One region of the Staphylococcus arlettae genome, then DNA from elsewhere that is predicted to be linked to it. Evidence: riboswitches for the same ligand, from Rfam matches in the RefSeq annotation. Region 1 holds a riboswitch; each other region holds the start of a gene.
What was found. Region 1 has a riboswitch for thiamine pyrophosphate ahead of tenA (thiaminase II). Riboswitches for the same ligand answer to the same signal wherever they lie in the genome.
Positions count from the first base shown of each region.

Region 2: it holds a riboswitch for thiamine pyrophosphate, as region 1 does, so the genes downstream of both, MUA37_RS01610 (thiamine phosphate synthase) here and tenA (thiaminase II) in region 1, are expected to answer to the same signal.
Region 3: it holds a riboswitch for thiamine pyrophosphate, as region 1 does, so the genes downstream of both, MUA37_RS00950 (3-oxoacyl-ACP reductase) here and tenA (thiaminase II) in region 1, are expected to answer to the same signal.

Region 1 covers NZ_CP094803.1:855,978-860,254, reverse strand. Annotated here, with positions in the region: gene thiE (thiamine phosphate synthase) at 1-239, opposite strand, end outside; gene thiM (hydroxyethylthiazole kinase) at 243-1,025, opposite strand; gene thiD (bifunctional hydroxymethylpyrimidine kinase/phosphomethylpyrimidine kinase) at 1,018-1,839, opposite strand; gene tenA (thiaminase II) at 1,826-2,521, opposite strand; TPP riboswitch at 2,598-2,699, opposite strand; gene MUA37_RS04060 (transglycosylase family protein) at 3,104-3,805, opposite strand; gene MUA37_RS04055 (single-stranded DNA-binding protein) at 4,237-4,277, opposite strand, start outside.
Region 2 covers NZ_CP094803.1:364,297-368,573, forward strand. Annotated here, with positions in the region: gene xylB (xylulokinase) at 322-1,833, shown strand; TPP riboswitch at 1,937-2,046, shown strand; gene MUA37_RS01610 (thiamine phosphate synthase) at 2,119-2,703, shown strand; gene thiO (glycine oxidase ThiO) at 2,696-3,811, shown strand; gene thiS (sulfur carrier protein ThiS) at 3,795-3,995, shown strand; gene MUA37_RS01625 (thiazole synthase) at 3,998-4,277, shown strand, end outside.
Region 3 covers NZ_CP094803.1:195,730-200,006, reverse strand. Annotated here, with positions in the region: gene MUA37_RS00965 (hypothetical protein) at 1-79, shown strand, start outside; gene MUA37_RS00960 (type I secretion system protein) at 222-815, opposite strand; gene MUA37_RS00955 (hypothetical protein) at 1,036-1,251, shown strand; TPP riboswitch at 1,380-1,480, shown strand; gene MUA37_RS00950 (3-oxoacyl-ACP reductase) at 1,587-2,339, shown strand; gene MUA37_RS00945 (LLM class flavin-dependent oxidoreductase) at 2,370-3,671, shown strand; gene trhO (oxygen-dependent tRNA uridine(34) hydroxylase TrhO) at 3,989-4,277, shown strand, end outside.

The sequences.
Region 1 (4,277 bases):
GCTAACTCAATATCATCATTAACAATAAATGGGACGTTATAACCTTTACACAACATGTGCAACTTACGTGCTAATGCTTCTTTCTCAGCTCCTTGTAAAGCGCTTGATCCTTTTTCTCTGAACTGAAACATTGTGATACCTGCTTCTAACGCAGTCTTCAATATTTGTTCAATCGACTGACCATCATTTATATCTTGTGTGCCACAGATAAAATATAGTCGTAAATCTTCTTTTTGCATTACTTACACCTCTTTAACTTGCCGCTGTGTCAAATAATCATCGTATGTTACGTTATACAGCGCATCAATAAACTGAGTCAAAAATGACCCCGGACCATCAGCTACTTGTGCAGCATGCTCTGCAGCAATATTATAAATGGTCACAGCTTCTGCAATATCATCAATTTTTGGCTCTAATTGTTTATTTACAAAGCTAGCAATAATTCCACCTAATAAACATCCTGCGCCTGTGATACGGGTTAACATAGCCGTGCCATTAGTTAATTTTAGTATTTTACCTTCATGTGCGATGACATCTGTTTCACCAGTAATGACTATAGTTGTTTGTAATAATTGCTGTGCTTTTTTGGCAATTGTTACTACATCTAATGTGGTATTACTATCTGTACCTTTCATTGTTGTTTGGGAATCAATTAATGTTAATATCTCAGAAGCATTCCCTTTAATGACGGTTACATCTACTTCTTGTAAAAACTGTTGACAGAATGCTTTTCTAAATTGTGAAGCACCGACAGCTACTGGATCAAAAACAATAGGTGTACTTTCTTCATTAGCTATTTTGGCTATTTCTAACATATCTTTAGCACTATGTTTGGTTAACGTACCAATATTAATCACTAAAGCACCAGCAACTTGTAAAAATTCAACAGCTTCCTCTGGCGCTTCACTCATTGCTGGACTAGCGCCGATACTTAATAAACCATTGGCAGTAAAATGCTTAACTACATCATTGGTATAACATATAACTAAAGGATGTTGTTGACGTACATTTTCTAAATTATTCATCATCTAAACCTACCTTTTTCATATAAGCAAAATGGTTAACTGGGCCTCTGCCATACCCTATTTCCGGTGTATATTCAATACTTAAAGAAATAAATTTTTTGGCTTTTTTAACAGCATCATAAATCGATTTACCCTTAGCAAGTTCAGCCGTAATTACAGCTGAGAAAGTACAGCCCGTACCATGTGTATGTTTAGTTTCAAAACGTGGTTCAGTAAATGTAAACACATCATCTTGAGTAAATAAATAATCTTTTGACTCCGTTAAATCAGCCGAATGACCGCCCTTTATCACTACGCCTTTACTACCAATTTCTTTGATAAATATGTTACCTGCTTGATAAATAGAAGACTCATCATTAATTTTGATACCAGTAATTTCTTCTGCTTCTGGAATATTTGGTGTAGCAACCGTTGCATAAGGCAACAATATAGACTGTAAGTGTTGTTTACCGACGTCTTCCATTAACGAATCACCACTTTTAGCAAGCATAACTGGGTCTATAACATATGGCTTTTCTGGATGTTGCTTAATATAAAATTGGATACGTTCCATCATATCTTTTGAAGCAATCATACCTGTTTTTAACGCTTGTGGTTGCTCATCATCATAAATACTTTCTAGTTGTTCGCTTAACCACTCAGGGTCAAGATTATGAATGTGCTGTACACCTTTAGTGTTTTGTGCAACGATACTTGTAATAGCTGCCATTCCATAAACACCACATGCATGAAAAGACTTCAAATCTGCCATTACGCCTGCACCACCTGTTGGATCAGTACCTGCGACAGTCAAGGCTATTTTAGGCTTTTTCATTAACTTCCCCTCCATAATTCCATTCTTCTTGTACATATGCCATATTGAAAAATCGTCGCTCATGTATTGTACTTTGTAGGAAAGCATCTTTAATTTGGGCTAATTCTTCGTTAGAGCAATTTACTGTTAGTCGATCGATCAGTTGATCAAAAATATTTACTAAGGCATCCATTTCAGTACTATAAAACTCAAACCATTTTGCTAATACACTTGAGTTATTTAACTTACGATCTTTGAGTGCTTGTTGTGCGATTACTTGATAAACATATGGACATGGCGCCATTGCTGCAATTGTATGTGCGGCATTCTCTTTAGTATAAGCATTGTAATACATATGTTTAATATAATGATCTCCGCTCGGTGGCCACACTTTTTCTTGTACAATAGCATCGTAATTTTCACCCACAAAATCGGCAATAATTTCATGAGCTTCTACTTCACCTTCAACAATAAATTGAATTTGTTCTACTAAAAATTGAACATCTTCTAACTTTTCCATTTTGGGAATGAGTAAAGCGTATATGTTCGCAAACTCTTTTAAATATGAAGCATCTGCTCTTAAATAAAATTTAGCTGCAGCTTCTGACAAAGTGCCAGTTAACATGTCTTGTATAAAACCATCTTGATAAATATCATCAATGATGGATTGTGATGCAGTTTTTAATTCTTGTGAAAATGTCATGTATAATTCCTCCTATTAAAAAAAACACATTCAACGTAAGAATGCAGTACAAATTAGGCAGAATTAAACTGTGCTCTACTTTATTAGTCCACTTTCCTACGTTGGTATTAACCAAATCAGGTTATAAGGGTCTGATAACTAATATCATCTCAGCCAATAGGCACCCCTAGCAGTTTTATTATTATATTACTATTAACATAACAAAATCCTATTCATATTGCAAAATTAGATATAAATAGGGAGTGGGACAGAAATCCGATTTTGAAAAAATGATTTCGTCGTCCCACCCCGGCAAGGATGACTAGCGTTGAAAAAAGCTTGATTTAAAGCGCATTTTCAATGCAGTCAGCTACTGCCAATATGTAAAAGGTTTCGAATAAAATAGGGAGTGGGACAGAAATCCGATTTTGAAAAAATGATTTCGTCGTCCCACCCCGGCAAGGATGACTAGCGTTGAAAAAAGCTTGATTTAAAGCGCATTTTCAATGCAGTCAGCTACTGCCAATATGAAAAGAGACTAGGACAATCAATATTGTCCCAGCCTCTAAATTAAATCCTTATATTCATTTACAATTATTTAAATTATGCAGTAACCCATTGTGATGGACCAACTGTGTTGTATAATTCAACTGCAGCTGCATCTTGTACTGATTCTGGAGCTTCTGCTGGTGATACACCAACGTATTCAGCTGGTGCTACTGAATCCCAAGTAGCTTGTAAGAATTGATATTTACCTGCAGCTCCTGAACTTGGATTAATAGCTGTAATATCGCCACCTGATTCACGTTGAGCGATTGCTTGTAAATGAGAGTTTACATTTACAGATGAACCACTTGTAGCTTCACTTGAGCTTTCACTGTTTGAAGAAGTTGATTCTTGTTGTGGTTGTTGAGTTTCTTCAGTTTGTGGTGCAGTTGTTTGTTGTGGTTGTTCAGCTTGCTCACTTTGTTCTGTTGAAGTTGCTTGTTTTGCTGGTGCTGATTGCTCAGTATCTTGAGTTGATTGAGCATTAGTATCAGCTGTTCCTTGACCATAGCCATTGTAACTCCATGACCAATAAGTTCCATCTGATTCAAAATTGTAATCTACTTTATCGTGATTGAATTCATAGTTATAAGCACCTTCATGAATTGGTGCGTCATTTAATTGTTGAGGGTTATTTTGTGCTGTATGTGCTAATTGTGCTTTATCAATACCTTGTTCAGAAGCATCAGCTTGTCCAGATGCTACTCCTGTTACACCTAATCCTAGTGCTAATGTTGAAGTAATTACTGTCTTTTTCATTGTTAATAATCCTCCTATAAGGTAAATAATTTTTATTATCAATTTGCAGTTACCACTATAACATCCAAAATCACCTTGTAGGTTACAACAAAATAAAAAAGTATTGGCTTTTTTTACAACCTAATTACATACAATGTCATAAAAAACATAGCCAAAAATGCCGATTATTACCTTCATATCAAATTTAAATTGAGCATAATTTATATATTGGTATGTAATTATCATGTAATTTATCAGATTATTCTGCATACTATTTAATTACAATTCAAAGAAATAGCCACCAATCGTAAAAAGAAAGATGGCCATTTCAAAGAAGTATAATTGATATTAGGATTTAAAAGTGTATATCATAGTGGTTTATATTGGGAGATAAATTTGAAATAAGATGGTAGTTTTGGCATATAAACTTCAAATTAAATAATGTAGAATTTTTATAGTTTCAGGCCGATAGGATTAGGACTACAGGCTGTTG
Region 2 (4,277 bases), 490 kb from region 1:
GATAAGCAAAAAGACTTAATGAAAGATTTATTAATATAATTATACAAAATGAAAACGGATTAAAAGTTTTTACAACAGTTTATTATGAACCTCGATAAATGATGATTTGAAAATTTTAGTTGTAAGGGTGAAGTCCTTGTTAGCACTGATAGTCTAAATTGAATTAGACTCCGGGAGGTCTTAAATTCATTTTTAGCGCAACTATAATAGTAAAAAAGAAGTAACAAGTAGTGAAATTTAAGCAGTTGCCAAATAGTGGAGATTACTGTATTAATTTAGGTGACGACAATGTCAATTTACAAAAGAAAGGTTAGAGGTTACATGGAAAAAGTAGTACTCGGTGTAGATATCGGTACGAGTGCAGTTAAAACAATTGTGGTTAACCAACAAGGACAAGTGTTAGCCAGTGCCAATAAGCCAATTACAACGCTACACCCACAAGCAGGATTTAGTGAACAACACCCAGATGAATGGGTGCAAGCCACTAAAGATACATTGCAGACCATTAGTGAGATGGAAAGTATGAGAGTAGTACAAGTAGAAGGAATGTCGTTTTCAGGACAAATGCATGGTTTAGTCCTTGTCGATCAATATGGTGAAGCAATTAGACCAGCCATTTTATGGAATGATACACGAACGACTGAGCAGTGTGAAATTATCAAAAAACGCTTAGGACAATATGTGCTAGGTAATCCTGTGCTAGAAGGCTTTACTTTAACTAAAATGATGTGGGTAAAACAATATGAACCTAGCAATTGGGAACGAACTTATAAGTTTTTATTACCTAAAGACTATGTTCGTTTTAAATTAACTGGAGTATTGTCTATGGAAGTGTCTGATGCTTCAAGCACTTTATTATTAGACCCGAAAACGCAACAATGGTCATATGATACTGGAGCCTTGTTTGGCATAGATGCTCAGATCTTTCCGGATCTAACTTCAGCAGAATCATATGTAGGTAATGTAAAGCCGGATGTAGCAAAGTCTCTCGGTTTGAATACTAATATTCAAGTATTTGCAGGGGGTGGTGATAACGCCTGTGCTGCATTAGGTTCAGGTGTAGTTAAGCCTCATGATACGTTATGTAGTATTGGAACCTCTGGTGTGATTTTGACTTGTGAAGCGAATGCTGCAAGCTATGGTCAAAATATGCACTTATTTCAACATGCTTTACCGCATGTATCCTACATTATGGGGGTAACTTTAGCTGCAGGAGATAGTTTGGCATGGTTCCAAAAAACACTAGCACCAGAGCTTAGCTTTGATGATATTTTGTTACTAGCTCAACAATCATCTATAGGTGCTAACGGTTTATTATTTACACCATATCTTTCAGGCGAACGTACACCTCATGGTGATGCGTATATTAGGGGGAGTTGGATTGGACTTAGTAGTTTGCATACACGTAGTGACATGGCACGTGCAGTGATTGAGGGGATTAGCTATTCCTTGTATGAGTCAATATTATATTTACGAGAAAATGGCAAGTCTTTAACACATATTACTGCTACTGGAGGTGGAGCTAAAAGTGATTTTTGGTTGCAGTTACAAGCAGATATTTTTAATGCGTCTATGCGCAAATTAAGTCATGAAGAAGGTCCGAGTATGGGAGCAGCTATTATTGCAGCAACAGGTGTTAACTGGTTTGATAGTATGGAAGCATGTAGTCGTGTTTTTGTAACTTATGACAAAGAATTTCATCCTGATAGTGTCAATCATCAGCAGTATAAGCGATATTTTGATATTTATCGTCAAGTTTATACACAAAGCCAATCACTAACGGAACAATTACTAATGATAAGTGAAGCACGAGACAATGAAATAACGCATTAGGAGCAATAAGCAACGATAAATGGATTTGCATTTTATTAATGATTAGGTTAAATTAACAATAACAATGCATTGTTGAAACAGTAATATTAAAATTATATAGATTAGAGACCACTGGAAGTGCCTTTGAAAAGGCTGAGACTAAAGTAGTGAACTTTGGGATTCCTGGAACCTGATCCAGTTGATACTGGCGTAGGAAAGTGGCGTTGATAACATGACTAACTTTTGTGATATAGACGTTATTTTTCTACCCAGAAAAATAACGTTTTTTTTATTGAGGTGTCTTTTTTGTTAGTTGCTATTACACAGTATAAACATTTAACACATGCTGATATCGTACATTATCAACGAGTGATGCCATATATAGACTATTTGATAGTGCGTACGCCTATGACATCTACTGAGTTAATTGGATGGATACAATTAGCTATAACGTATGGAATTTCCCGTTCTAAAATAGCTATACATAGCGATATTTATGTATTAGAACAATGTGGATTAAGCGCGATTCATTTCTCAGAACGAGCAAGAGAAATACAGACGATTAAGAAAAAGTTTCCTAATGTAGTGGTAAGTGTGTCGACACACAATGTCGATAGTGCACAATTTGCCTTGCAACATCATGTTGATTATATATTGTTTGGCCATATATTTCCTACAAGCTCTAAACCAGGTCAAATCCCTAGAAAGAACAAAGAGATTCAAGCAGTTTTAGCATTACCGATACCAGTAGTAGCGCTCGGAGGTATTAATGAAAATACGGCTCAACAATTATCAACTGAGTTCTATGGTATAAGTGGTATTAACTTATTTCTCGAAGCTTCACAGTTAACATTAAAAACTTTGAGTGAGGTGTGGCGTAATCATGTATGATGTACTAATTATTGGCTCAGGTGTAATGGGGATGTCCATTGCACGTGCTTTGAATAGCGAAGCTTATCGTATAGCAGTTATAGATCGTGATATACCGGGAAAACATGCCTCTTATAAAGCAGGTGGTATGCTCGGTGCACAAAATGAATTTAATAGTGATAGTGCTTTATATCGTTTAGCGTTAAAGTCTCAGCAATATTTTGAACCATTAGCACATAGTATAGCTGAAGAGGTTGGTATCGATATTGAATATAGACAAAGTGGATTGTTGAAAATAGCGGCTGAAGCACAACATAGTCATCAAGTGCTAGAGCAATATGAATTTTTACAGCAACATAATCCGCAAGTGCGATTACTGACAAATAAAGACATACAACAATATAGAAACTATGATATTTCTTTTCCAACAAATACAGCATTTCATATTCCAGATGATCATCAAATCAATGCTAATCGTTATACAAAAGCATTATTAGCTTCATTACACAAACGTCATATAGAACGTATATTTTCTACAGAAGTCACCGACATCCAAGCAGGCCATGAAGGTTATAGTGTTTGTACTAATAAAGGTAAATTTGCAGCTCAAAAAGTAATCGTAGCTGGTGGAGCATGGAGTCATTATTTGTTGAATGGTCAGCTGAAAGCCCATGAACCTACTGGTGTCAAAGGTGAAGTGATGTTATTCGAATCACGGGATATACAATTAGCTACTACATTATTTTTTACTGATGGCTGTTATATAGTACCTAAAATGAAACAGCGTTATTTAATTGGTGCGACTAGTTATTTTAATGATTATTCCGTAAATGTTACTGCCGGAGGAATGCAGTGCTTGTTACACCAAGCACTAACATACGTGCCAGCATTGGGGAATGCTACTATTATAAAGCATTGGTCTGGTGTCAGACCGTATACCAATCAAGAAAAGCCGGTCATGGATGAGATACAACAGGGCTTATTTGTCATTACTGGACATTATCGCAATGGTATTTTGTTGTCTCCGGTAGTAGGTGAACTCATTGCGTTGTGGTTGAAAAGTGGTGTGAAACCTGAAATTTTAAATGATTTTAAATTAGGAGGTTGTACGAGTGGAAGTTATTATTAATGGCGATACATTTCATTTTGAACAAGAATTATCCATTGTTGCAATACTCAAGGAATTAGAAATAGATGAGAATAGAGTTGTCGTTGAACACAATCAACAATTAATACAACAAGCACAGTTTCACAATCAGATGGTGAAATCATCAGACCGATTAGAACTATTAGAATTCGTAGGAGGCGGTTAAATATGTTAGAAATAGGTCCATTTAAATTGAAGTCACGCTTATTATTAGGTACTGGGAAATTTGATAATGAACAAATACAGTCAGCAGCGATTACAGCTTCTGAAACTGAAGTATTAACGTTTGCAGTAAGAAGAATGAATTTATATGATAAGGAATTACCTAATCCATTAGCTAACGTAAATTTATCAAAATATATTACATTTCCTAACACTGCTGGTGCACATACTGCAGCCGAAGCAGTACGTATTGCTGAAATTGCCCAGCATGCAGGTGTTTGTGACA
Region 3 (4,277 bases), 660 kb from region 1:
CGGTAATTTAGCAGGTTCGTATATTATTGATAGTGACGGAACAGTAACCAAATACGATGAAGATGGTGAAGAAATATAATATAGGGATTTGTCCTTAAACCTTTGCAACTCAATATATTATATTAAAATACTCAATTAAACATCCCTTTAGTTTAGGAAAATTAAAGGGATGTTTTTCCATAGTTTAATATGTAAATTGATATAGATTTGTTCAAATTGAATTATGATTTCGATTCATTTTTATATGTCGTTCTACTATTTGTTTTAACAACTTCAACTTCTTTTAGATTAGGTTCAAAAATTTTATGATTATATCGTTTGTTTGCAAAATTTTTCAACTTATTGATAAATTCATATACTTCTTTATCTAATGTAATTTTAGACCTCACAATGTTAGCCGTATCATGCTTTTCATCTCCATAGCAATCCACATAAATATTATAAGCAATTTTAAATGTATTAAAATGACCTTCAAAAGGTTCATATCTTCTCAGAAAATCTTGTATCGTTTCATTTGAACTGTTGCTATGGTGACTTGTAGTTAAAATAAAATCTTGTATTTGTCTATCCAATGAATGAAATGCATCCTGAATCTCTTCAAAAATCTCAGTTGTTCGTTGTTTATTTAAGAACGCCGTATTTTGATTTAATTTAATATTTCTAATGCGAGCTACTTTATAAACTATTAAATCTATCATGCTGACCAAGTCATTTTCATAATCTTGCATCTTTTCCTTATCTTCACGTTTGAATTGTAACCAAACACCTAATAATGCAATACATCCACCTGCTAATGCTGCAATAAACTCCGTCATTTGAATACACCTCTTTTTATTTATTAAATTATTATAAATATCATACAATAATTGTCAAAAAATTAAAATATAATTCATTATTTTTTTAATATATATTATTTTTTATTACATAAATACAGATATTACTATTTGAAAGATACTGCGGTGTACTTAACTAACTTATGATTGACTTCTAGTTATATAGGGAACAATATAATTACAGTATTGAGGAGGAGATAAGATGCCAAAAGTAAATAATCGTATGCATAAAGATTTAGTAGATAAAGAGTCACGTATTGAAGCTAGTGTAAGTTCTGAAAAAGAAATAGAATTAAATGCTTTTGAACGCTTAGGCAAAGACGTCGTCATTATTGAAGTATTAGCGATTATGAATATTATTTTTGCTGTTTGTACTGTTGGTCTTATCGGTGCTTTAATCTATAGTAATCAAAAATAATACAAATTTACATTTTATATACAAAAGCGATGGTGTTATAACCATCGCTTTGCGCTTATTCTTGCTTATCTATTATCAAACCAAACTTGACTTTGCAATGGTAAATCGTTACATTGAAGATAATTAAATACACGCACTAGGGGTGTTTTCAGACTGAGATGAGCTGTAGCTCAAACCCTTTGAACCTGATCTAGTTGATACTAGCGTAGGAAAGTGTGAATCAACACATGTATGATATCAAGGGGTTAGACTACCCTATTATATATTTGATTTTATTTACACAACTTTCCTATGGAGGGTTGTGTATTTTTTTATTTAAAAAGGAGTGAGCACGTATGACAACAACAGTACTTATTACAGGTAGTAGTAGAGGTTTAGGTGCAACTATTGCACAAACTTTAGCAGCACAAGGTTTTCAAGTCGCCATCAATTATCATAAAAGTAAAGATGCAGCATTGGACTTAGTAAAAAGCATTGGGGAATCACAAGCAATCGCCATCCAAGCTGATGTCACACAACGTGATGAAGTCGATCGCTTAGTTGCTACTGCAACAGAACATTTCGGTCAAATTGATGTAGTGGTCAATAACGCATTAGTTGGCTTTAAATTTGATCCCAACGCACAAAAAGCTTTTACTGAATTATCTTGGTCAGATTACCAACAACAAATAGATGGTACTTTAAAAGCCGCTTTCAATACTACACAAAGTGTAGCCCCTCAATTTATAAAACGTCACCATGGGGCAATTATTAATATTGGAACGAATCTTTTTCAAAATCCAGTCGTACCTTACCATGAATACACGACAGCTAAAGCAGGATTAATTGGTTTCACACGTAATATTGCTGCCGAATTAGGCCAATATGGTATACGTGCCAACGTAGTGTCCGGCGGTTTATTGAAAACAACGGATGCCAGTGCTGCCACTTCTGATGAAGTGTTTGATTTAATTAAACAAACTACCCCACTCAAAAGTGTCACATCTCCTCAAGACGTCGCACATATGGTGGCCTTTTTGGCAAGTGAACATGCAACTGGCATCACAGGTCAAAACTATACTGTCGACGGCGGTCTAACAATGAATTAATCTATTCTATAACAACTGAGGTGTAAGTACATGACACAAACAAAACAACTTAATATTGGAGTCTTACTGTATGCTTGTGGACATCATCAAGCTGCTTGGTTACAGCCAAATTCTAGTGTTGAGCGTATTGGAGATAGTAGTTATTATCAATCATTAGCACAAATAGCTGAACGAGGCTTGTTTGATGCAGTCTTTTTTGCTGATAATCAATCTTTCCCAGCGCAATCTGCAAGTGATATGCCAGCATTTTGGTTTGATCCGTTGATCAATTTGGCGGCTATCGCACAAGTAACACAACATATCGGTCTTGTTTCTACAATTTCTAGTACTTTTGCTAATCCTTTCACTGCAGCACGACAATTACTAAGTTTAGATCATTTATCTGGTGGTCGTGTAGGTTGGAATCTTGTGACTTCGATGACTGATAATGAAGCACAAAACCATAGCTTGCCACAATTACCTGCCCATGATGCACGTTATGCCAAAGCACGAGAATTTGCAGAAGTGATGGACAAATTATTAAATTCTTGGAACACTTCTAATTTTATTCATCAACGTGAACAACATGCACTTATTGAACCAGAACACATACAATCCTTTAATTATCGTGGGGATTATTTTAATGTGACTGGGCCATCAACTACACCCAGCAGTATACAAGGCGATCTTGTAGCAATGCAAGCCGGTGCCTCCGAACCAGGTGTGACATTGGCTGCCGATTTTGCAGATGCAGTTTATGCTGTAGCTTGGAATATGGAGCAAGCACAAAAATATATTCAACGTTTACATGAAAAAATAGCTCATAGTTCACAACCGACAAGAACAATCAAAGTGTTTCCAGGTTTAGTCACTTATGTAGGTGAAACATATGAAGCTGCACTTGCAAAGAAACAAGCTTTAGATGACTTACTCCCTATTGAAACTGCACTCAATCAACTGAGTGGTTTTATTCGGCAAGACTGCTCTGAGTGGGAGCTTGATGCACCAGTACCTCCCCTTCCACCAGTAGAAGATTTTACCGGACCAGTCGGTCGTTACGAGACAATATTGCAAATTATTCAAGATGAACAACCTACTGTCAGAGAACTCTTAGGTTACTTAAATGCCGGTGGTGGTCATTTGACTTTAATTGGTACACCATCCATGATTGTCGATGAAATGGAGCGTTGGTTTGAAGCTGGTGTTGCAGATGGCTTTAATTTAATGCCACCTACATTACCTAATAGTTTGGACGATTTTGTAACGTTAGTCGTTCCTGAATTACAACGTAGAGGTTTATATCGTACTACTTATACAGGACATACTTTTCGTGAACACCTCAATTTATCTTAGTTATCCGTTTCATGTTCACATAATAGTGAGCTTTATCACTCGTGACAAAGTATTTTTATAACATCGTATCATATTAACATATGTAAATTTTATTACTTAACTTCTTATCTATAACTTCTTATCTTTCTCAAACTAACATATTGAATAATTTCCCTTTTTTGTTAGAATATAGTATGGATTGTTTTGTCGTAGAACTAATGAAAAACGACATATAAACTTAACTTATCACTGAAAGATTAGCTAGTGCTTGCACTGACTATTTCAGTCTTATATTTCAATATGATGTACTAAAAGACTATATAGAGGAGAATCGATTTATGGATTATCAAGTATTATTGTATTACAAATACACTACCATTAATGACCCCGAAACATTCGCATCAGAGCATTTAGATTTTTGTAAAGACTTAGAACTAAAAGGGCGTATTTTAGTATCAACTGAAGGTATTAACGGTACCGTTTCAGGTACAACAGAAGCGACAAACAAATATATGGAAGCAATGCAAGCTGATCCTCGTTTCAAAGACATTACGTTCAAAATAGACGCAGCAGAAGGTCACGCATTCAAAAAAATGCACGTACGTCCACGTAATGAAATAGTCGCGC